One region of the Vibrio nigripulchritudo genome, then DNA from elsewhere that is predicted to be linked to it. Evidence: predicted binding sites of a transcription regulator. Region 1 holds the regulator's gene; each other region holds the start of a gene.
What was found. Region 1 encodes PurR, which represses purine synthesis genes. Its sites were predicted from a motif close to TNANGNAAACGTTTNCNTNA; they were not measured.
Positions count from the first base shown of each region.

Region 2: the regulator PurR is predicted to act here: its motif matches at 3,360-3,379, upstream of QMG91_RS11015 (phosphoribosylaminoimidazolesuccinocarboxamide synthase).
Region 3: the regulator PurR is predicted to act here: its motif matches at 5,970-5,989, upstream of purT (formate-dependent phosphoribosylglycinamide formyltransferase).

Region 1 is NZ_AP027049.1:1,424,608-1,432,570, forward strand. It holds gene QMG91_RS06740 (alpha/beta fold hydrolase) at 1-509, shown strand, start outside; gene QMG91_RS06745 (putative signal transducing protein) at 487-816, opposite strand; gene QMG91_RS06750 (TfoX/Sxy family DNA transformation protein) at 963-1,553, opposite strand; cyclic di-GMP riboswitch class I at 1,678-1,771, opposite strand; gene purR (HTH-type transcriptional repressor PurR) at 1,933-2,937, opposite strand; gene torD (molecular chaperone TorD) at 3,253-3,894, opposite strand; gene torR (two-component system response regulator TorR) at 4,191-4,904, shown strand; gene elyC (envelope biogenesis factor ElyC) at 4,981-5,772, opposite strand; gene cmoM (tRNA uridine 5-oxyacetic acid(34) methyltransferase CmoM) at 5,888-6,673, shown strand; gene mukF (chromosome partition protein MukF) at 6,685-7,963, shown strand, end outside.
Region 2 is NZ_AP027049.1:2,391,560-2,399,522, reverse strand. It holds gene QMG91_RS11025 (beta-ketoacyl-[acyl-carrier-protein] synthase family protein) at 1-540, opposite strand, end outside; gene QMG91_RS11020 (acyl carrier protein) at 542-916, opposite strand; gene QMG91_RS11015 (phosphoribosylaminoimidazolesuccinocarboxamide synthase) at 2,140-3,246, opposite strand; gene QMG91_RS11010 (hypothetical protein) at 3,508-3,933, opposite strand; gene QMG91_RS11005 (hypothetical protein) at 4,171-4,353, opposite strand; gene QMG91_RS11000 (J domain-containing protein) at 4,612-5,649, opposite strand; gene QMG91_RS10995 (OmpA family protein) at 5,826-6,491, opposite strand; gene QMG91_RS10990 (DUF2786 domain-containing protein) at 6,618-7,301, opposite strand; gene QMG91_RS10985 (DUF3334 family protein) at 7,430-7,963, opposite strand, start outside.
Region 3 is NZ_AP027049.1:2,158,289-2,166,251, reverse strand. It holds gene QMG91_RS09950 (ABC transporter ATP-binding protein) at 1-50, shown strand, start outside; gene QMG91_RS09945 (hypothetical protein) at 47-1,222, shown strand; gene ihfA (integration host factor subunit alpha) at 1,737-2,033, shown strand; gene QMG91_RS09935 (RelA/SpoT domain-containing protein) at 2,302-3,072, opposite strand; gene QMG91_RS09930 (P-loop NTPase family protein) at 3,207-3,962, opposite strand; gene QMG91_RS09925 (thiopurine S-methyltransferase) at 4,055-4,696, shown strand; gene purT (formate-dependent phosphoribosylglycinamide formyltransferase) at 4,741-5,916, opposite strand; gene cdd (cytidine deaminase) at 6,065-6,952, opposite strand; gene QMG91_RS09910 (LrgB family protein) at 7,174-7,848, opposite strand; gene QMG91_RS09905 (CidA/LrgA family protein) at 7,848-7,963, opposite strand, start outside.

The DNA of each region.
Region 1 (7,963 bases):
TGGGCACCATCATTGTCCGAAATCTTGCTGAAATGGCATCAGAAAGAGTGTCTACCATGGTGATGGGAGGCGCTGTAACGCGTTTTGACATCCGTTCTCAGGTGTTGGTGAAGGTAGGGGACTGGAGCAAGCATATCATCCCGTATATGTGGTTATACAGCTTGTTTGCCTATATCGTAATGCCTCAACGAAACCAGAAAGAATCTCGGCACCTGTTTGTCCGCGAAGCTAAGAAGTTGTGCCAGAAAGAATTTAAGCGTTGGTATACCTTGTCGGCAGACGTTAACCCACTGATGAAGTATTTCCGTGAGAAGGAGCTTCCTATTCCGACTCTTTATCTGATGGGTGACAAAGACTATATGTTCTTAAGACCGGTCAAAGAGATGGTCAAAGTACATAAGCAGAGCGCACTGATTGAAATCCCAGATTGTGGGCATGTGTGTAACGTAGAAAAGCCGGACATTTTTAACGAAGAGTCGATAGAGTTTATTCGTCAACATTCTCGCTGACCTGATAGCCGCACTTCCAGCAGGCACCAAACTGCGCTTCAATCCACTCATCACACTCAGGGCAGCACCAGTTGGGCTGCTCTCTGTTCTCCGATTGGTTTAGATAAGCATCGACTATGGTTTTTGCCTTGTCGTACTGGTATTCGTTTAATAACCAGATATAGGGTTCTGTATCGGAACCAAAAGGCAACTCACCCTGTAGACCAAACAAACCTTCTCCTCGTACTTCCACATCTACCCCTTGCGCTTTTAGCAATTCGCAAACAATGTGGGCTTCTGTAGGCAGCGAGGCAGAGTACAACTTCATAATGATTCCTATTTGGTTTGGTCGAATGACCTGGAGTTATATTAAGTATGACAGGAGTCTAGAGAGTGTGGTTTGTTGCTCTGCACCAAACTGTGAATTGCAGCAATAAAAAAGCCTCCGAGAGGAGGCTTTTTTACAAAGGTTACTTAGCTCAGACGCTTCATCAATTCATCTCGCCTGTCTTGAGGAATGACAGACCAATGAGTTCCTTTGATAGCACCTTCAAGTGCCCATAGAAGCTCAAGCCCCACATCACTAGAATGTGTTTGCTTGATGGCTTTATAAGCTTCTACTGAACCATAATCCTGCAATTCTTGAACAGAGGATATACCTGCTTTTTTAAGCATTCGTTCAGTGCCCAAACGCAGGTTTGGCAGATCTTTAAGGCGAGTGGGTTTAGTCTCGGCTTGCTTCTGCTTTTCAGTTCTCGCAACTTTGAGTGCTTGCGATGCTTTTTCGATGATGTCGTCAGTATTTTCCCAGCTGATTTCTGGGAGGGCAAAATACTTGGTGACGACCGGGAATCCACGCTTTTTGTAAACGTAAGGCTTTAGACCTTGTTGCTCGAACTTTTGAGCACTTTTTGAGTCAGCTCTGATATGTAACGTGTTTTGAACTACTAAGGCGAACATAGTGTCGTCGGCAAAAATGCCAAAACCACCAAACATTGAACGTGATTTAATCGTCCCTAATGGTTCAAATAGCTTCAATGAGTTTTTAAGTATTGGTTTATCCATGCTGTACTGTCTCGGCTAAAGAAGTTATGCCACTACTAAGTTCAGGTCCGAGAAAAAATAGCAAAGTGATGCAGCCAGATGTCAGAGTTCGGTTAACTCTGGAAAAGAAGTATGCATATTTGCCATCGGCAACCCCGCTACCATTTGGATTTTTTATACATCCATTTAGGCCGGAAGCTTTGCGTCCCACTTTTTCAAATGGTTTGCCCTGTGCGTGACAGTAAAATCATAGAGAAAAAATTGAACAAGAATCACATCGAGATGCCTCTAGTGTGATCTTAATCCAAAAAATAAATGCATAGATATAAATATTGTTTCTTATTTGACCAAAAACGCAAAAAGCCTGGATTATAACCAGGCTTTATTAGAATTAACTAAATCAATTTAACTTTTTAACAGAACTTCGCTCTATGATCTCCGGATGCATTTCGAAGATTCTCTTATCATGCTCTTTGTCTTTGATTCGCTGAAGTAAGATTTCAAATGCGGTTTTCCCGACACGACGTTTTGGCTGGTGAACGGTAGTCAGGGGAGGGGAGAAATACCCAGACAGTTCAATGTTGTCGTAACCGATGATTGATATGTCATCAGGAACACGCAAACCATTCTCCTGCAAACGGCTAATCACACCTAGTGCCATAAGGTCGTTAAAACAGAACACAGCAGTTGGGCGTTTGTCCATTGCTAGGATCTTGTCTGCTGCGATAACGGCTGTGTCACACTCAAAGTTACCCACAAGAATTCGTTCTTGGTTGAACTCCACGCCAAATTCATTCAGTGCGCGTTTGTAACCTTCAACACGCTCGATACACGCCACCTTTTCTTCGTGACCAGTTAAACAAGCAATGTCAGTGTGACCATTTTCGAGCAAATACTTGGTTGCCAGATAGCCCCCTTCTTCGGAGTTATCAATAATCTTATCAGCCTGAGAACTTTCAGGACCCCAGTCCATGATGACCTTAGGAATAGAGGCATGTGCATCCAGCATTTCGCGAAGATCTTCAGTCAGATCAGAACACATGACTAAGATGCCATCGACGCGTTTTTCTGCCAGCATACGGATGTAGTCGCGTTGCTTTTCGTAGATACCACCAGTGTTACATAAAATGAGTGTGTAGCCTTGTCGGTAACAGTAGCTTTCTACACCATCAACAACCTCGGCAAAAAACGGGTTGCTTGATTGTGTAACCAACATTCCTATCGTTCGTGTGGTATTGCATTTTAGGCTTCGCGCTACTGCACTTGGTGCGTAGTTCAGTTCATCGACTGCTTTTTTTACTTTTTCTTGTGTGGCTTCAGCGACAAAGCGAGTTTTGTTAATAACGTGGGATACCGTTGTAGTCGATACTCCGGCTAGTCGTGCGACATCTTTAATTGTGGCCATAAAACAAATATCCTGTAGAGCCTGGCTGAGAGGTAAAATCAAAATTCAGCGGGCGGATTTTAATTGTATTATTTAAATTCGGCTAAAAACACAAAAACCGCTATTAAAACAGCGGCTTAGGTTAAACATTTCAGCGATTTCATATTTTATCGTTTGCGATCACGATCTTAGTCTTTAATTCGGCATTAGACAATGGACGGATTCGTAAAAATTTATACCAAGTGTCACATTTATGAAGATAACGAATTCGAATTAAGCAACTAGGTTTATATCTCATGTATTATCACCAAATATCTCGCAGTGGCTTTGGTATACCTATTCTCCAGCTATGTAATCGCAGTCCAATCGGATGAAGTCTATTAAAAGCTGAGAAACAGAGGCATAGAAACCAAAGTCATCATACTTTTGACAGTTTTCATTAAACTGTGGCAGCCATGTCATAAGATGTGTTTCAATAAAATCTTTCTGTTCCAACAGTGCTTTTTCAAGCGCTTCTTCATTGAGAATTTCGTTTGATTTAACAATCAAATTACCTAGGAAATCTAATTGAATTGCAAGGTGATCGGCAGGCTCTTTGAACCCTTCCATCATCGCGATGTTTTTTTCAAGCAATAGCGCTTCCATCTGTCTGGTTGGTTCGCCATTTAACAGACCTGAGTGGTAAATGGATGCGTAGGGCAGTGCCGCGTGCTTATCGGTGGTCAGGAACAACCCACAAAAATCAGCCGCAAGCTCCAGCCTTGCATCTTCGCGGTCTTGCAGTTTATTCAACGCTTCGATCAAGCGTGTAGCTGCTGAGTTGAGCGCACTGTTTTCTGCCAAGCCACCAATAAAACCCCGAATTTCAGCAGTTTGATATTTCGCAAGTTCTTCATCACTCATCTCACGAGCAAATAAACTCGATAGCCACCAATATATTTCCGCTCGCTTCTCATTGAATAATTTGGTTTCTTGCATGGCGTTAACACTCCGGACGAAATAGATGACGCAATTTTAACGGATAAAAATGAACAGAACTATTCCAAAGAATGGCGAAAAATGAAAGGAAATAGAGGATTGTTAACAGGAACGGATAGGTTGTTTTGAATCAATAAAAGTTAGGAAATTAACTCGATTTTAGTGAATTCGCTAGAAATGTAACGATTTGTGAATAGAATATAAAGAGTCGCAAATAAACTGTGGCGAGTTTGTCTTTTTTTCAATTATAACGACGAACAAATTAAACCTTATAAATACAAAAGAAAGTGGTGTAAATGAGCTATCACGTATTAGTCGTAGAAGACGATGTGGTTACCCGAAGTAAATTGGTGGGATATTTCCAGAATGAAGGCTATCAGGTGAGTGAAGCTGAAAGTGGAGAACAAATGCGTTCTGCACTGACAGAAAACTCGGTTGATTTGGTCATGCTGGACATCAACCTACCAGGTGAAGACGGGCTGATGCTAACTCGTGAACTACGTAGCCAATCTGATATAGGGATCATTCTCGTCACAGGACGCACGGATAGCATTGATAAAATCGTTGGGCTCGAAATGGGTGCTGATGATTATGTGACAAAACCTTTTGAATTACGCGAGCTGTTGGTTCGAGTGAAGAACCTATTGTGGAGAATTTCTGCAGCGCGACATGTACCAGCACGAGCCGATCAGAAAGAAGAATCTGGTCAGCTCATTCGATTTGGTGAATGGACATTCGACATTCAACGTCGGGCGTTGAGCAAAAATGGTGAGCCTGTAAAACTCACTAAAGCAGAGTATGAATTACTGGTTGCTTTGTCTTCTCATCCTAACAAGGTGTTAAGTCGTGAACGTATTTTGAATATGATCAGTCATCGAGTTGATGCACCAAATGATCGTACGATAGATGTTCTGATCAGAAGAATGAGAGCCAAAATGGAATTCGACCCGAAGAACCCACAAATCTTTGTGACGGTTCACGGAGAAGGTTACATGTTTGCTGGGGACTAAGTTCGAACGTTCAATATGATAAACAAAAAAACCGAGGTTAAAGCCTCGGTTTTTTAATTTCATAATTTCAAAGCACTTAGGATGCTTCGTTTAACTGAGCATTTGAGTTGGTTGCAAAATCACGAAGGGTTTGCCACCAAAGCCCTAAACGCTCATGCCAATAGGTTTCGGTCCATTCTAGGTACTTAGCTTGTGGTCGGTATTTGTTCCAAGGCAACATCGCACCGTTGGAAGCTAGGAAATTGGTTGGGGCAGGGGTGGGGTCCATACCTGCATCATGAAATTCACGCAATGCTCGCGTCATATGGCTGGCAGATGTCACCAGAACGAGCTTCTTATTATTAACGAATACCGAGGCTTGTCTGGCTTCTTCCCAAGTGTCTTTTGCTGTTTCCAGTAAGATAATATCGGGCTTGGCAACGCCAAGAGCGAGTGCGACCTTAGCCATCATACGTGCATTGCTGATTTCAGACCCACCAGCATAGCCAGATAAAATGAGCTTCGCTCCGGGGTACATGCGTAAAATACGAATACCCTCTGAAAGCCTCATTAATGCCGTACGGCTCAATTCTGAAGTTGGAGGAATATCATCATCAACAACATGTCCGCTTCCCAATACCATGACATAATCAATGGTTCCTTCAACGGGTAAAAATCCTTTGTGTTGGCGCTCCATGGGCATCAGTAAACTGCTGGCAACAGGTTGGAAAGAGGAGAGAAAAATACCAGCAAAAGATAAGAAAATAAGAAAACAGCCTGTACCGCGTTTCAACGTGAACATGACCAACAATAACCCTACCACCCCAATTATCAAAAAGCCTGGGAGCGGCATCAGCAGCGCAGAAAACACTTTTTTCAGCTCAAACATACTTAAATAGCCCGAAAAATCATCACTTGATTATGAAAAAGGCGATGAAGCCTTTATTACTTCTTATCCTGTGACAGAATAAGCGGCACGAATAGCCATAATAACCTAAGCCACAGTGACAGAAGATCGTAATTTCGACGATATTGCCCACAAATTCGCAAAAAATATCTACGGATCCGAGAAAGGTGATATACGTCAAACCATTGTTTGGGAAGATTTAATTGTAGCATTAAGTGAGCTCAATGATGAAAGCCGCCGATTAAAAATCCTTGATGCAGGCGGTGGTCTTGGGCAAATGTCGCAAAAAATTGCCCAACGCGGACACGATGTCACACTCTGTGATCTATCTTCTGAAATGCTAAAACTGGCTAGGGCAGACATTGAAAAACACGGTTTGCTTTCCCAATATCAGCTAGTTCACTCTCCAGTTCAAGAAATTGAACAGCACCTCACAGAGAAAGTTGATATGGTGCTTTTCCATGCGGTCATGGAGTGGTTAGGAGACCCAAAAACAGCGCTTGAAAAAGTGCTTGAACAAATCAAACCGGGTGGAATTGGCTCTATCATGTTCTACAACCACCATGGTTTGGTGTTAAAAAACGTGATTTGCGGCAATATTCCTCACATTTTAGAAGGAATGCCGCACAGAAAACGCTTTAAACTTCAGCCTCAAAAAGGTTTGAAGCCGGAAGAGGTCTATCAGTGGATAGAAGACGCCGGATTTGAAATATGTGGTAAATCGGGTATTCGCTCCTTCCACGACTACATAGGTAATATGGAGTACATGGGCGATTATCAATTTGAAGATGTACTGGCACTTGAAAGACAACTGTGTCGTCAGGAGCCTTACCTTTCTTTAGGACGCTACATCCACGTATGGGCGAAAAGAAAGGCACAATAACAGGATGAACAATGAGTAATGTAACTCTAGATGTTGTAGAGCAACCAATCGATGAATTGGTTGGCTGGGTAAAACAACACGATTTCTCATTGAACTTGTCTACTGAACGTCTGGCTTTTCTAATTGCGTTAGCCGTTTTAAGTAACGAGAGATTTGATGAAGAGCTGGGTGAAGGAGAATTGCACGACGCGTTCTCGATTGTCACCCGCTTATTTGAAGACACGGGGGAAGCCTCAGCATTTCGAGCGAACAACGCCATTAATGAAATGGTTAAACAAAAGTTGCTAAGCCGTTTTACAAGTGAAATGACTGAGGGAGCGAGTATTTATCGCTTGTCACCTTTAGCGGTGGGAATTACGGACTACTACGTACGCCATCGTGAATTTTCTAAGCTTCGGCTGTCCATTCAGCTGTCTATGGTGGCGGATGAAATGGAAAAAGCCATTGCCGCTGCCAAAGAAGGCGGAACGCCGGGTCACTGGAAGAAAAACGTATACGGAGTGCTTAAGTACTCCGTAGGGGAGATCTTTGACCAAATTGACCTAAACCAGCGCGTAATGGACGAACAACAGCAATCGGTGAAAGACCAGATTGCTGAACTGCTAAACCAAGACTGGCGCGATGCCATCAACAGTTGTGAAGCCTTGTTGAGTGAAACGTCCGACACCCTGAAAGAGCTGCAAGACACCCTGCAAGCGGCAGGTGACGAGATGCAGACTCAGCTTCTTGATATTCAGGAACTGGTGTACGGGCAAGACGAACTGGAATTCGTCGAGGAAGCGCTTTTCGGTCTTCAGATGAAATTAGACCGCATCATCAGTTGGGGTCAGCAAGCCATCGACCTGTGGATTGGTTATGACCGCCACGTGCACAAATTCATCCGTACAGCCATTGATATGGATAAAAATCGCGCCTTTAGCCAAAGGCTGCGTCAATCCGTCAATGAGTACTTTGATGCACCATGGATGCTGACTTACGCCGATGCCGAAAGGCTTCGAGACATGCGTGATGAAGCGCTTGTGCTGCGTGACGATGAAGTCATGGGGCAAGTGCCATTGGACGTGGAATACGAAGAATTTGAACAAGTGAACGATGAGTTATCGGAGCGCATCAGTGACATGCTTCGAGTTCACAAAGAGCAGGGGGCACCGATTGATCTCGGTATCGTACTGAAAGACTACCTGTCTACTCACCCGCAGACTCATCACTTTGATTTAGCCAGAATCGTTGTCGACCAAGCCGTGCGCTTAGGTTATTCCGAATCCGATTATCAAGCGATTCAGCCAGACT
Region 2 (7,963 bases), 970 kb from region 1:
CTGAATCATTCGATAAGCCTGGCCAATAGCCAAACTTGCGCTTGTGCAGGCATTCACAATGGTGCTGCCAAAGCCTGTGATTCCGGTAACCAGCGAAGCTTGGCCTAAAACGATGTTGGGATAGGTATCAAGAAACCATGTAGGATTTCGTTCCGAAAGCGCCGTTGAATGGTATTCATCACACAGTGATGTGCCAGTCCCCACAATTATGCCGGATCGATGTTCCGGCAATGATGAAGGGGAATGAAAACCCGCGTATTCAAGGGCGCTTAAGGTTGAATAGCAAAACATGTTGCTGGCTCTGCCCATGTTTCGGACGGTCTTTCTACTGACATTCCATTTCGTGGTAAAAGACGAAAAATCCGATGAAGACGGAGCCGATGCCAAAAGATGAACACCATGACCAGATAACCAAGAGCTACGAGGAATATCTTTAATTCCAGAACGGTTGAGTAGAACTTGATTCCATACATCTGGTACGCAAGTACCAAGCGATGTGAATAAGCCCATTCCAGTAATGACGACATCTGAAGGAATCATGTTACGCAGCCTGTTTGTGTGATACGAAATTAACCAGAGAGCTCACATTGAAAAATACATCAGCGGTTTGTTTCTCTATAAATTCCTGAATAACTTCATCGGAATAATGTGGATATTCCTTTTTAAGTCTTTCAATTGAATCTTCAGAAACCTTACCGTCTTGGTTTAAAAAGTTTTCTTCTTGCAAAAATGCTGGAAAAATATCTCCTGCTGATATTTTAAGTTGATATTTCTGTTCTATTGAATAAATGATATCGACAAAGTCAATTGATTCAGCAGCTAAGTCATCAACCAGGTTTGCGTTTTCTGTGATTTCTTCTGGCTCCACACCTAATACTTCGACAAGGATTTCACTTACTTCATTTAATAACATCATAGTTTCCTTTTTAGTTTGCTTTTGACGACTTTTAAAACCCTATCACAAATAAAAATTACTTGTAAAACAAAAAGTTACTGTCATTTTCTTTAGGTGAAGCAGGTCCTTCCTCTTGGTTTTGGCTAGAAGAATTAGTAGTGCGTCGCATTTTTTTGATATATTTAAATGTTAATTATGTCATTAATAGTTCTCCTCATATTAAAGGCTTCTATTGATTTAGTTGTTATTTTGCATTTATTAAAATTGACTAAAGAATTAATTAGCAATTGCTTTAATTAGAAATGATTAATAAATCGATATGATCTACTAACTCTGCGTTATTGAATTGAAGGTATGATTCAAATTCGATTGAACACAAACTTTTAAAAGTTTGTTAAATAATCGACAAAATAATATTTATTCTTATTTATAAAACACTGATAACCAATTGATAATAAAGTGTTATAAGTGTTTGTTTTTATATTGACCTAATGTTTCATTCATATTTAAGTAATAAAGCTCTCAATTTGATTATTACTTTTTTCTTAATGAAATAAAGAGGTAACTCTATGTTTAATGGCGATTTTTGGATGAGCAACACCCAGACAATTGGATAGATAACCATTGAGACTTACCAACTCATAGAACGAAATAGGTTAACCAGACACAGAGTGCCTAAAGGTGTATGCGCGGCTTTTTACAGGGTTTTGTGGTGTTCTATCAATACCGTAGGACTTGGGTAAAGACCTTTCGTATTACTTGAGCGAGTACACCTTGAACCATCTGTCGACGCGTCAGGTAAACTGAAGGATGAATGCACCCGTGAGCCAGTCTAAGCTGCTTTTACGATTCGAGGTCGAATCTGGATTTTGCCTCAATTGACCTTTAGCTCGACGCCTCAATATAGAGCCGGATGTCTTGCTTTGAGCCAAGTGTATAGAGGTCACTTGGAAACAGAGTTGTGTTAATTCGGAGATAGGACATTGCTGAAACTTCTTGTTGAAAGACTTCATCTACAAATACAAATCAATGCTGTGCTGTTGATTCGTAAGTTATATGCAAATATGCAATAAGTCGATATTACAAAGAGATGTTAGTTCCGTTTACAGTATGTTAGGTTTCAAATGGAGGATCATTGTCACACTTTTCTGAGACTTAAATCTTCTACCGGAAGCGCGAGAAGTACGCAGACATAAAAAAACCAGCCGAATCAGGGCTGGTTTCTATTTGATTACTTTGAATCACTAATCTGCAATGAGGTCGTATTCCTTGCGCAGTACATCAATGATTTCTTGCTTCGGATTGGCACTAAGCGTTATCTCTTTCCCAGTGATCTTTTCAGCAATACCGATGTAAGTATTAGAGATATCGATTAAGGCTTGCTCTGGCAGTTCGTTGTCTTGTGCAAGCGCAAAACGTTCGTCCATACGCTCTTTGTTAAGCAGGATGTCTGGGTCTGGGAAGTGATTCAGAAGAAACTGACGGAACCCTTCTTTGGAGTTTTCAACAATGCTGCCTTTGTTGTATTCCGCTTCATCCCAGATTCGTGAAGAGTCGGGTGTACCCACTTCATCCATATAGATGAGTTTTTCTTTTCCTGACGCGTCTGTGACGTAGCCAAATTCAAACTTTGTGTCTACGAAAATCTGGTCAACATCTGCAAGTGCTTTGCTGATGACTTCGAATCCTTCTTTTAAAAGGTTCTCGTAGTGAGGGATGTCTTCGGCTTTAGAGAAGTTAAATGCTGCGAAATTGTCTTCAATGTTTGCGCGAGTAATGTTGACGTCATCCGCTTCAGGCACGCCAGGTATGTCTTTCAATATGCCTTTAGTAGAAGGTGTCATCAGTAGCTCTGGAAGCACCTTATCTTTTTCCAGACCTTCCGGAAGTTCGATACCACAAAATTCGCGTTCGCCGTTTGCGTAGGCACGCCACATAGAACCAGTAATGTATTTGCGGCAAATGGCTTCAATCATAACGGGTTTGGCTTTTTGCACGATCCAGACAAATGGGTGAGGGATGTCAAGAATGTGACTGTCAGCCAGTCCATTCTCTTTGAAGAGTTTAAACCAGTGATTGGAGATAGCGTTTAGCGCAGCACCTTTACCAGGAACGCCTTTCAATCCACCTTCTGCATGCCAGATACAGTCGAATGCCGAGATTCGATCGCTGATGACCATGATAGCAAGTGGGGCATCAGGGGCGACATCGTACCCTTTTTCTTTAATCAGTCTTTTGCTGTCTTCTTCAGTTAACCAGTACACCGAACGGACTTTGCCGCTGTGGACGGGTTTATTAGTGCGGATTGGGAGATCATCATTAACTGCGAGTACTTGATCAGCTAAGCTCATTACGACATTCCTATCTATGTTCAAACGTCAAAGAGGGCACGCAAGTAAAGAGTAAAAACTTGCTGTGTGCGAATGATGCGCATGATACCAGAACTTTTTTTCTCTTCCAGATAAAAAGCAAACGATTGCCTTGCAAGCGTATTACTCGTTTATTTTCAGTACAGATTGTGAAGGTTGGAATCTAGAGTTGGCACTAAAAGCAAAGCCCTTCAGGTTAAAGCTGAAGGGCTCGGCAGTGGAAGCAGTAGTAAGAGTTAGTATTTAGTGAATGGATTCTTTGTGGGAAAACAGTTCAGATGCGTCGTTGGTAAAGAATAGAGCGCAGTTTAGTTGGGCAGCACGACTAAGAAGGTGTTTTTGGTCAATTGCCGAAATGCTCTTACTGGCGATAACTGCACTTGCGTTACCAGACAACATAGCTTTCAGCACGACTTCTTTTTCAGACATGACTCTTGAAGGCATCATTTGCAGCAGGTGCTCTGCGTTGACTTTATGCTGTTTAAGCATGGAAGACTTAGGTTTACGACATTGGCTTGTTAACAGTACCCATTTAGAACCTTGAGATAACTTTGCGATTTCAACGCAGCAATCCGAATCATTGCTAGCAGTATTACGCTGATATTCAGCGATAGCGAAACGGTCAGACGATGTGTTTTGAACTTGGTTAGTGAGCTGAAAGTTATACATGATTACTGTTTCCTTATACATGCTGTATGGATTAACAGTAATTATATTTTGCTCGTTTAGCAAGCAAAATTTTTAATTTTTTTGATTAAATAATAAGCTAATTTGTTTAAGTGACTGATATTATTAGATAATAAATACTGGTTTTCTTATACAGTGTTTTCGTCCTATTTACTGTGTAGGCATTTTTTAGGCATTAAAAAAGCGCCTATACAGGCGCCTTCTTTACGTGATTTTGAATCAACGTTGTTCTTCGCGTTTATCAATGAGCTGTTGCTCGGCAATGTTAAACTGGCGTACATCCAGTCTCGCGAGATCATTGCACTTTTCACAAGAGTGATGAAACTTGCCATCAATGTAGTCATGGCGAGTAAGAAGACTTGGTCTTTTACACCAATCACATATGCCTTCAATATCGAACACTATTTCCCCCTTTTTAAACAGCTTGGTCTTTACTCGTGCTATGCATGGTGAGCTTGTCGAAAAGGTGGTGTGTCTCAATTAACAGGCGGAACGGGCTTTTGCCATTCCTACGCTTTCAATATGAGTCAGTCAGCTACCTAAACCAATCAAAGTCACGCGCTATGGTGGAGCGGTGTGTTCTGTGAGCAAAGACTCTGGGTACATATAAGCAATGAATTATGACATGCCGACGCAGAAAATGTTAAGCAATAGTTACATTCAATTAACATTTTGTTGCAAAATGAGCTTTAGCGCAGTATTTAGCCTTCTCATCTCTTCATCGCTGCCATTGGCGTCAGGATGATATACGCGACAAAGCTTTTTGTAACGGTTCTTGATCACATCTTTTTTAGGCAAACGTTTGGGGTTAAAACCAAAGACTGCACAAGCGATGTGGAACTTCTGATCTTGGGATGCAGACTTCATTTCTTCAATCAGTCCATTCTGCTTTAAGATCTGTTTATGAGCTCTTTCGAGCTCTCGTCTTAATTTTTTCGACTGCTGATTCTGTTCTGAAACCTTGCTTTCTAGTTCCGCATTTTTGTTTTTCTGTCGACCTTTCCGCATCAATACAAACAGAATGAGAAGAAGTAGAACACCCACAATGCCGGCACCGCCATAGATCAGCTCTTGCTGATAAGTCTTCAGATACCATTGAAAGTCTTTAACTACCGGCTGCGGTGGGGGGATGGGGTTATCTAGTGTCGTGAGTGAGTCTTCATGAGCCTTGTCCAACTCCTCAAATTGCCCCAATTGTGCAGCCTTGCGGTAATTGAATTTGGACTCTAATACTCTGTTATAGGCTGCCTCAGCCTGATGGCTGTTGTTTTCCATGGCAACGCGATACCAGATCTCGGCAGAATCCAGAGCTGCGACGCTTTTCGTTTCGCGAAAACTTCTTTCATAGATGGCGCCAAGTTTAAGCTGTGCCCTTGCTAAGCCCTGAACCGCAGATTTTGTATACCAGTAGATAGCAAGCGCGCGGTTTTCTTCTATCGCTAAGCCCGAATCATACGCATTAGCCAGTTTTAGCTGCGCAAGAGGATACCCGTTTTCAGCGGAGTTTCTTAGCCAGACAATTGCGGACTGTGGATCTTTGGGCACACCATTACCCTGAAAGAATGCCTGAGCCAGAGAATACTGGGCAACCGGATCCTGATTATTAGCTTTCGCTTCGAGCTCTTCAATAGGAACCGCGAAGGCTTTGGTAAGCACGATAGAGTAAATAATGGCAGCAAGAATAAAAAAACGTTTCATAGACAATTCGATAGAGATAAAAACAGCCCCTTTGGGGCTGATTCTAACATTAAACTCAATATACCCAAATGACCTGACTTTCTCCGTTGTAGGAAGTAACAACGACAATTTAAGCTTAGCTGAGTACCGTCGAATGTGCTGAAATTTCAACGCGTAATTGCAGTTTGCTGTTTTCCTTAAAGTGGCAGGATTTGTATTTCAACTCTTCGGTTGCAGGCTCGTCCCTGAGTCGTCGCATTATCGCAGACAGGATAACGCTCTCCGAAACCTTTTGCGTCAACGCGACCGGGTTGGATGTTCTGACCAATCAGGTAAGACTGAACTTGCGTCGCACGCTGTTCAGACAGTACCTGATTCCGAGAATCACTTCCAGAGCTGTCCGTGTGTCCATTAACAACTAATTTCGTGTCTGGGTAACGATTGAATACTTTCGCAACATTGTTTAGCGTTTGGTGAATAGAAGGGTCGAGAGCGTAAGATCCAGAATGGAACCCGATGCCGTTTTCCATGACCAGTAGAAGCTGATTGTCGTCTAAACGTTCTACTTGAACGCCACTGTTAACTAATGATGTTCTCAGTTCTTCTTCCTGTTTGTCGAAGTAGTAACCAATCCCACCTCCTACAGCTGCACCACCAAGAGCGCCATATAAAGCGCGACGCTGTCTGTCTTTGCTGTCGTCTCCGGTGATTGCCCCAGCGGCTGCACCGGCTAAAGCACCTAAAATCACGCCTTTGGTTGCGGAATTAGTTTCATTTTGACCTGTGGTCGCGTTTTGTCTCTGAGTGGCTTGGCAACCGGAAAGAATAATCACAGTTGCAAGAAGGGTTGGAATGTATTTCATAAGTACCTCTAAGTTATATAGAGGTATCGTACCGTATTATTTGAATTATACAATACGTCATTCTATTAATGTCCAATGACAATAAAAAAGCACCCTAATAAGGGTGCTTATCAGTTGGCATATTTTTTACTTGAGGAGCTTAGGCGCCTGACCTCCGTCAATCGGTCGGTTCACTGAAACCCGTCTGCCTTTTTTCAATCCCACTTCATAATCTGCGGTGATGTTCTTCATTGCTTCTTTTAACTGCTGTTTAAAAGTTTCGCGGTCGATGTTTTTAAATTCTTTGTCGATGTAATTGTTGATCTTGTTGTTGGATTCATCGTCTGGCGTGATTTCTGGTAGTTTCTCTAACGCACCTTCAATCCAGCCTGATAAAAATGAAGAAACTCGACGCGTGACTTCAGCACTGCTTGTGCCTGAGCCAGCAAAGCTATTTCTGAATTGTCCGGTTTGTTCGTTCATTTCACGATAGATGATGTCAAACGCAAAAGCAGCAAAGATGGCTCTGTCTGCTTCGCCGATGAATTCAAGACGTTTAAGACCTTTGTGGTTCAGTAACACTGCTTCAACACCAAACTTGGTGTTGATGCCGCGGATAATGCGCAGCAGGTTAGACGAGACACTCGAAGGTAGTAGGTGGCTGGACTGAGTTTTCCCCATCTTGATAAATTCGATGTCGTCTTTATCAAGTCCATATTTGAGCATCAAACGATGCGCCATTTTGATGGCGTTGGCGGCCTCGTTTACGTTGGCAGAGTTGCCTAGCTCTAAACATTTGGCAATTTTTTTCAGGGCTTTCTTTTTATCCATGTCCACAGCTGTTCAATTGGAAAAGTCGACCATTTTAACGTGTTAGAAACGCAAGTGGAAGCATAAAGCAAAAACGCCACGCTCTTATCAAGCGTGGCGTTTTCAATGCTTTCTTATGAAAGAAAGAGTTAGATGCCCAATTCGTCCAATAGGTCATCAGCCACGTCATCCGCAGGTGGGATATCGTCAACTTTCTTTTCACTTGTCTTTGCCTGCTCGAAAATGTCATCAACGCTAGCGTCATCTTCGGCTTCAAATTCTTCAAGCTGGATGAACTCCGTTTTATCCATTGCCAGCTCAAGATAAAAGATGTTGTTCTTCTCGGTAGAGAAAGTCACACGCCTTGCCTGAGGACGGTCAAGGTTAGTATCAACAGACAGCATGACCTGCTTGTTGATCGCCAGCATCTTCGGCTGGTTTTGTGTGATATTGGTTTGCAGTTCTTTTCTGATCTTATTGGTGAAGTCACCCACCAACTGGTTCATCAGTTCACCCAGTACGTCACCCACTTCATCTGAAGTATGGAGAATAGCCAGTTCATCTTCCGGCATTCCCATGTTACGCATGTAGTTTTGGTAAAGTTCTAGCGCAGACTGCGCAGTAAAGTTAATAACGACTAGCCCCGAAAACCCGCCATCGAAAAGTACGAAACAGCCAAAGTC
Region 3 (7,963 bases), 730 kb from region 1:
TGAAAGAAGACAAACGGCAATCCTCTGTTCACAAGGCGGAACTCGCATGAGGAACGTTTGTGGATTAATCGGCTTTTTACTTTCACTATCTGCGGCTGCACAAGTTCCGGGGCTAGCACCCGAAAGCAATTGGGACTTAGGTGGTTACGCAAAGTACATGGCAACGGTGAATGTACCAGATTCAGGCAGTGATAATGTTGTTGATCACTTAGTGCATCAGCGATTCAATTTTGAATATCGTTTCAATTCTCAATGGCGTGCTAACGTCAGCATGCGTAACCGGGTACTGTGGGGAGATTCTGTAAGCCGTGCGCCAAACTATGCAGATCTTATTGGTAAAGACTCGGGGTATTTCGACCTCACAACAAACTGGCTTGAGAAAGACAAAGTGATTGGAACGACTCAGTTTGATCGAGCCTATGTAAATTGGAATCAGGACTCTTGGTACGCCAGAGCAGGGCGATTTCGGGTTAATTGGGCGATGACCACGCTCTGGAATCCGAACGATATCTACAATACCTATTCTATTTACGATTTCGACTATGAAGAAAAGGGCGGCACCGATGCAATACTGATTGGTAAGAATCTGGGATTTGCCAGTGGTATCGATATTGTGTTCTCTCCCGGTAAAAATGATGAGAGTAATAGCTACTCTATTCGCTATTTAGGTAACGAATCTGGGTGGGATTATCAGGTAATGGCAGGTAAATCCAAGACCGATAGAGTAATTGGATCTGGGTTTGCCGGGGATGTTAAAGGCGCAGGCTTAAAGGGAGAAATTAGCTACTTCAAGCCCGATGAAAACCAAGTCAATAAAATAAAACTAAAAAACAGTGTGATTGCTAGCCTAGAAAGCGATTACAGTTTTGGAGGAACACAGAACTGGCTTGGGCGAATTGCAGCACTTTATATATCACAACCGCAAGAAGTTGATAATGCCATCAAGTTTCTGAACATGCCCTTGACGGCGAGAACAATGAGTTTTTCTCGTTTTACGGGCTATGCAGATTTGGGTTTTGATGTGTCTCCATTGCTCAGAGCGACATTGAGTTCGACGATATATAGTGATGGTTCTATATTCTATGGCGGAAACGCCAGTTACTCATTGTCGGATAATACCCAACTGATAGGTGTTGTTCAGCGCTTTGACGGGAGAAGCAATAGCGTATTTGGAAAGTCACCCGGAACGGCATTCTACGCCCAGTTAAAGTGGAGTTTCTAGTCCGCAAGCGTATCCAGAATTCTGTTTATTATGTTGTCAGGAGGTAGTTTTCATCGGTTTTGGGAAACAAGTCTGATTGTTTATATATGGAGCACAGAATGAACAAGTTGCTATGCGTTCAAATGGTCTGATTTGTGTTTCATAATTGATGTGTTTTTAATCGCAAAAGATCGCAAAAACTGTCTCAACTTTATGAATTGTTTGGGAAAAAACAGAAAAAGTACACAAAATTTACATTGGATTATTGTCCTGTTTATTTGATATTTATTAGCTTAATATTCTTGTTAATGGTTGTTTCTTGGGTGGATTTTCTTAAAATCATTCCATCTGTTGAGTAAATTATCAGCTACTTACAAATATTGCGTAAGATCTCAAAAGAAAAAAATTGGCGAAAATCATAAGCTTGGCATACACTTTTGTTTGTGGGGTCTTAAGTTACTAAATTGGCTCTACAAAATGCTTTGGCGCTACAAGTTTTGTAGCTAATGTTTAACACAGCTTTGAGGGAAGTTTTATGGCGCTCACAAAGGCCGATTTGGCTGAGAACCTGTTTGAAAAGCTCGGATACAGTAAACGGGATGCCAAGGAAACGGTTGAAGTGTTTTTCGAGGAAGTTCGAAAAGCCCTAGAAAGTGGCGAACAGGTAAAACTGTCTGGCTTCGGGAATTTCGATCTTCGTGATAAAAATGAAAGACCAGGTCGTAACCCTAAAACGGGCGAAGACATTCCGATTACTGCTCGACGCGTAGTTACGTTCCGACCAGGTCAGAAATTAAAAGCCCGAGTCGAGAACATCAAGGTTGAAAAGTAGCCTAAGCAAATAGACCACTTCGACGTGGTCTTTTTGACTTACACTGGTTTACGACTCATTCGCTTTGCTGCTTGCAGTGTTCAACTGTTGAAGTTGCTTGACTTAAGGTACAAACCTTAAGTCTGGCAACTTCTTGGTTTTCGAAGGTCAATAATATTCTGAGGCAGATGGTCTCGTTTAGGCGAGTTTGCTCAAGTTAGTTGGCATATTTCGAACAAAAGGCACGGTAACCGTGCCTTTTTGCTATTTGAAGTATTTGAATGAAGGGTTATGCAGCTTGCGGGGCAATGTATGGTTGCCAGGCTCTTTGATACAAGGTTTTCGCTTGTGACCTCAATGCTTTGATCTTTTCCTGTTCTCTTACACTGAGCTCGCGAGATTCAATCACCGCGGTTCGCTCTATCATCTGTATATTCTGGTAGATTTTGTGCTCAGCTCCGCTTTTAACTTCAGCAATATCACTCAGATGAAGCTGTACTTCAGCTACGATTTTGGTTCCCGGAAGCTCCAGTAACACGTTTAGGTCTCGATAGCCTGAAGGTGTGGGGGACTTAAAGCGGTTCTTGACCTTCAGAATCTTGGCATTTTGATGAAGCATTTCATAAGAAGCAACCAGGCTGGAAATATCGTCTGCAACTAAAGTAGCTCGGGCAAGATCGGTAATTCTTGAAACTTCACCATTCAGTTCTTTTTCAATTTTCTCTTGCGCTCTTTCTTTGCTTTTCACTCCTGCGAAGTAAGGGGAAGTACCACTGAGCATTGCGGTTGTCTTACACAAGCTTTCTAACTCAAACTGAGCTTGATGTGCTTTCGAGTATAAAACATCAAAATCGGAATAAGGCTGAACGGGCTGAGTATTCATTGACTGAATGCTGTAAAGACCGCTTAAGCTGTGTCTGAATCGATTGGGATTAAGCTGGTTTTGAGACGTACCAGAACGAGGAGAGTCTGAGTTATAAGCAGGTGATGTAACGGCTGCGAGAGGTGCCTTGCTCAGAAGCAAAAGCATCAAAGCCGTCGTTTTGAGAAACAGGTTCATTCACACTCCTAGTAAGCGACAGTAAAGTGGATACTCAAAGGGCACTGCGTTGCTAAGAATTTGAATTGTCTTTATTTGCCAGACAATAGTTAGATGGGGATAAGAACAACAAGTTCCAACCCCATTTGGGAATGTTAGCTAATAAGTGTGAGGTTGTGCTCAGAATTTTGTGTGGCAAGTTCGGATAAGAAAGACTTCAGCTGCTCTTTAGATGAAATTCTGATTTTAGAGTCTGAAAAGCGATCGAATAGCTCACTATGATATGCATAAGAATTTGCAGTATCTCTGTGATAATAAGATTCTGCCCAAAGCCTCTGGCGCTCCAGATCAGAAGCACTCAGTTCATTGCCGTAGCGTTGTTCGAGTTGTTCAATACACACAGAAAGTGGCATATCGAGGAAAATAACCTGATTGGAGTGAGAGCATAACTGAGATATAGGGTGCCCGAAAACACCTTCCGCAATCCAGTTTCCTGACTCGTTAAGATATTGCAGTTCATCTGAAATGACCTGGATTTTTTCAGCGATAGAATGGTTCTGATCTCGCCATGCCAGTTCATCCAGTTCAATGTGCCGCTGTCCGGTTTGGGCAGATATCTGCTTAGCCAAAGCAGATTTGCCAGCACTTATATTCCCAAATATAAGGGTGCGCTTAGCCATATTTGAACCTGACGTAATAATTATTTGTTTATATGCCGCACAAACTACGAGGATTGCCGTTTGAAATCCATGATAAACATTAAGGTTTAACGCAATACATGTTAAAAGTGTGAGCTTCACCCAATTTGATCTTTTTGCCAAAGACATAGTGTGAACTTTATTTTCTAGTGTGCGTTCCACATTTTTATTCACTTTCAAACGAACAAAACACAGAAGTAGAGCGTTAGGCATATCATCTTTATTCGCATAAATACGGCATATCAGACTTTTCCAAGCGAATGGTATTAGATATGCTTTACAAAACGGTAGCTTAGGGCAATAACATGCAAGACCAAGAGATTTGGCATCAAAAATGGGCATCAAACCAGATCGGTTTTCATCTGGAAGACGTCAACCCGTTGTTGATTAAATACTGGGAGAAACTTTCTCCCAGTCGAGAGCAAAAGGTGTTCGTCCCTTTGTGTGGAAAATCAGAAGATTTGGTGTGGCTGGCACAAAAGCATGACAACGTACAAGGTGTCGAGTTAAGTGATATTGCCGTGCGAGCCTTCTTCGCGGAACATTTTTATACTCCAACTGTGACTACTGTGTCATCTCAGCATGACTGGTATCAGTTTGACGAGCTGAACATCTACACCGGTGACTACTTCACAGCGCCCATTGAACCAGTAGAGCTGATTTATGATAGAGCAGCGTTAATTGCTCTGCCAAAGGATCTGAGATCGAGCTACGTAGAAAGATTGAAATCCTTGCTTTTACCGGGTGGAAAGATTTTGTTAGTGACCTTGGACTACCCACAGGAAGAAATGGCAGGACCTCCATTCAGTGTTCCGAAAGATGAAGTACTGAGTTTGTTTGATGGCTTCAAGGTTACGCATCTAGCGCGAGACGACGCAGACAAAACACATCATCGGATAAAGAAAGGGCTTTCGCGATTTGCAGAAGAGACCTGGTTAATTGAGTGAGAAGAGCAGCCATTCGGCTGCTCTTCTTACTTTATAGCGACAAATCAGTAAACTACTTTCACTTTTGAGGCTGCGTTTACGGCGTCTGAAATCGCCTGATCAGTGTCATCGCGACGAGTGAGGACAACCCCTAATCGGCGTCTTCCATCAATATCGGGCTTACCAAATAGACGAAGTTGAGTCTGAGGGGCATTCAGCGCTTCACTTACGCCCTCAAACCGAATGTTTTCTGATGTGCCTTGCCCCAAGATAACGGCTGATGCACAAGGTCCATACTGAGTAATCTGATTGATAGGCAGACCAGTGAATGCACGAACATGCAGAGCAAACTCGGAAAGCTCTTGAGAGATCAAAGTAACAAGACCAGTATCATGTGGGCGAGGGGACACTTCATTGAAGATGATGTTGTCACCTTTTACAAACAGCTCCACGCCAAAAATGCCGTATCCTCCAAGCGCATTAACTACCTTACCGGCGACTTCCTGAGCTTTTTCTTTGGCAGCTTCTGACATCACCTGCGGTTGCCATGACTCACGGTAGTCACCATCTTCTTGTCTGTGACCAATGGGATCACAGAAATGCACGCCATCTGAAGCTCTCACAGTGAGCTGCGTTATTTCGTAGTCGAAATCGATAAAGCCTTCGACAATAACTCGACCCGCACCAGCACGACCGCCTTCCTGAGCATAATCCCATGCTTTCTGTATGTCGCTTTCGCTCTTAATCACACTTTGTCCTTTGCCCGATGAACTCATGATCGGCTTTACAACACAAGGGATGCCTACAAAGTTCACCGCACTGGCGAAATCGTCGTAGTTGTCTGCGAAACGGTATGGAGATGTTTGGATCTGAAGCTCTTCCGCGGCTAAACGTCGGATTCCCTCACGGTTCATAGTGAGCTTGGTGGCATTTGCTGTTGGAACGACATTTAACCCTTGTGCTTCAAGCTCGACCAGCTTATCCGTGGCAATGGCTTCAATCTCAGGCACGACATAATCTGGCTTTTCTTGCTCAATGATGTCACTTAATGCTTTTGCATCAAGCATATCCAGAACATGTGAACGGTGAGCTACTTGCATCGCTGGAGCGTCAGGGTAACGGTCACAGGCGATGACTTCTAGCCCCAACCTTTGACACTCTATCGCTACCTCTTTACCTAGTTCACCAGAACCAAGCAGAAGGACACGAGTTGCATTTTTACTTGTCGCAGTACCAAACATTTTCCTAAACCTTTATTCGAGAACCTGACGCGAATCATACTGAAATTTACGTGCCACGCAATCGTTTGCCTTCAATGACTTTCAATCAGAGATAAAGTATTAAGACCTTGTGATAACAAGGTCTTAATGTTTAAGGAAATGTTGTTTTTTATAGCGAAATGTATTCGAGAGATATGTCTGGATTAATGGCTTGAAGCGTTGCCTGAGTGTTCGCGAAGTGGCTTGACGTGCCAGAATTTGATTCGATTAAGACGGCATTAGTGATGCGTTCCAAAGAATCTTCAGCCAGAAGCAGTTGAATAAGTGCGACCTGAAGCGGAGGTAGGCTAGGGTTGAAGGCTGCATTTTCAGCATACGCGCCAGAATATTCAGCACCGCTCTCGGTCTGTACCGCAACACCACTTAAATTATGTGAGTATGGCGCGTGGCTCATGTTTAAGGCATTCAGGGCTGCATTGACCAGAGACTTGTCGCTTTCAAACGATTTGCCATGGTCGATTTCTGTCATCAATGCAGACTCAATCCCGATATCCTGAGGTCCAAATGCCTCTGGCAGATATTCATGCAGAGTTTTGGGCTGACGATGGGGAAGCTGAACCGAGAGCTCCGTTGCTGTGTTCAATTCATTCATGAATTGGCGACAATGCCCGCACGGACTGAAGTTAACAGTAATGTCTTTGATGCCATGTTCTTTTTTCATCCAGGCGTGTGAAATTGCACATTGTTCCGCATGAATGGTTTGGCCGAGTTGGACGTTCAGAAATTCTACATTCGCACCAAAATAAAGTCTGCCAGAAAGACCACGGGCAATAGCGCCAACGTAAAAATTAGAAATAGGAGCATGAGAGTAGGCAGCAGCCACGGGTAACAGAGCGACTCTCAGGTCTTCATCTTTAAGCCCAGATACTTCCATTAGGTGAGAGAACTGCTCAGAAGACAGAGTCGCATCATAACTTGGCTGAGAGGTAATTTCTTCAAGCGCATGTGCGAGAGCAGATGGAAGTTCTTTAATCGCCTTTAAAATCCTAGCGTTCATTTTTTATCCTTTTGGGTACATACAACGTTATTCTAGGAAATATACACGCTCACACAGTGATGTAAATCACGTAAAATTGTGTAATGGATTGCTGTGTTGCATTTTGTGAGTGATATTCAACTTGTAATTGATTACATCACATAAAGGTGCGAGCGAAGTCAAAATTATTAACAGAATGATTGATAGTGCGATATTTGAGCAGTTTTATATGGCTGGGAGAGCTATCCCAACCACACAACAAGAGCGAAGAAAGCGGGAGCAAGAACCGACGTGAGCACCCCACACACGACGAGAGCAAGGGAGCTAAATGCCGCGTCTTTAGGGTTCTTATCTGCGCACGCAGCCGTACCTAAAGCATGAGAAACTGTACCCATGGTTAGACCTCGTGCAATAGGATGAGTAATGCCAATTAAGTTATAAATTGGGTAAGCGAAAACCGCTCCAAAAACGCCAACAAGTAATACCAGAATAGCGGCAACGGCGGGTTCGCCTCCCAGATAGCTGGATACTTCCATCGCAATAGGTGTCGTCACTGATTTCCCCAGTAAACTTGCTATCAGAGCGTGATCCGTACCTAGATAATGCGCAATCATCGAAGATGAAAACATAGACATAACACTACCCACTCCACAAGCAAGAAGAATGATCTTCCAGCGAGCTCGGATCTCGGGCAACTGCTCATATAGAGGGTAGGCGAGTGCCACCACAGCAGGCTGAAGTAAGTAGCTAAACCATTTGTTCTGTTCATAATAGGTGTCGAAGTCTACACCAGAATAAACTAAGACAGGGATGATGATAGAAACGCTGATAACCAGGGGGTTCGCGATTGGGCTATTGAATTTTCTTGCAATACTTCGGGCAAAAAAGAAAACCACTACAGTTAGAAGCACCCACATTAGCTTGCTCCTTTTAACAGCTTTTCTAATCCGAGCGCCAACAAGATAAGCACAATGGCTGTCCCACCAACGGCACTCGCCAGAATGGGAAGCGCATTTGCCACCAGCATGTCAA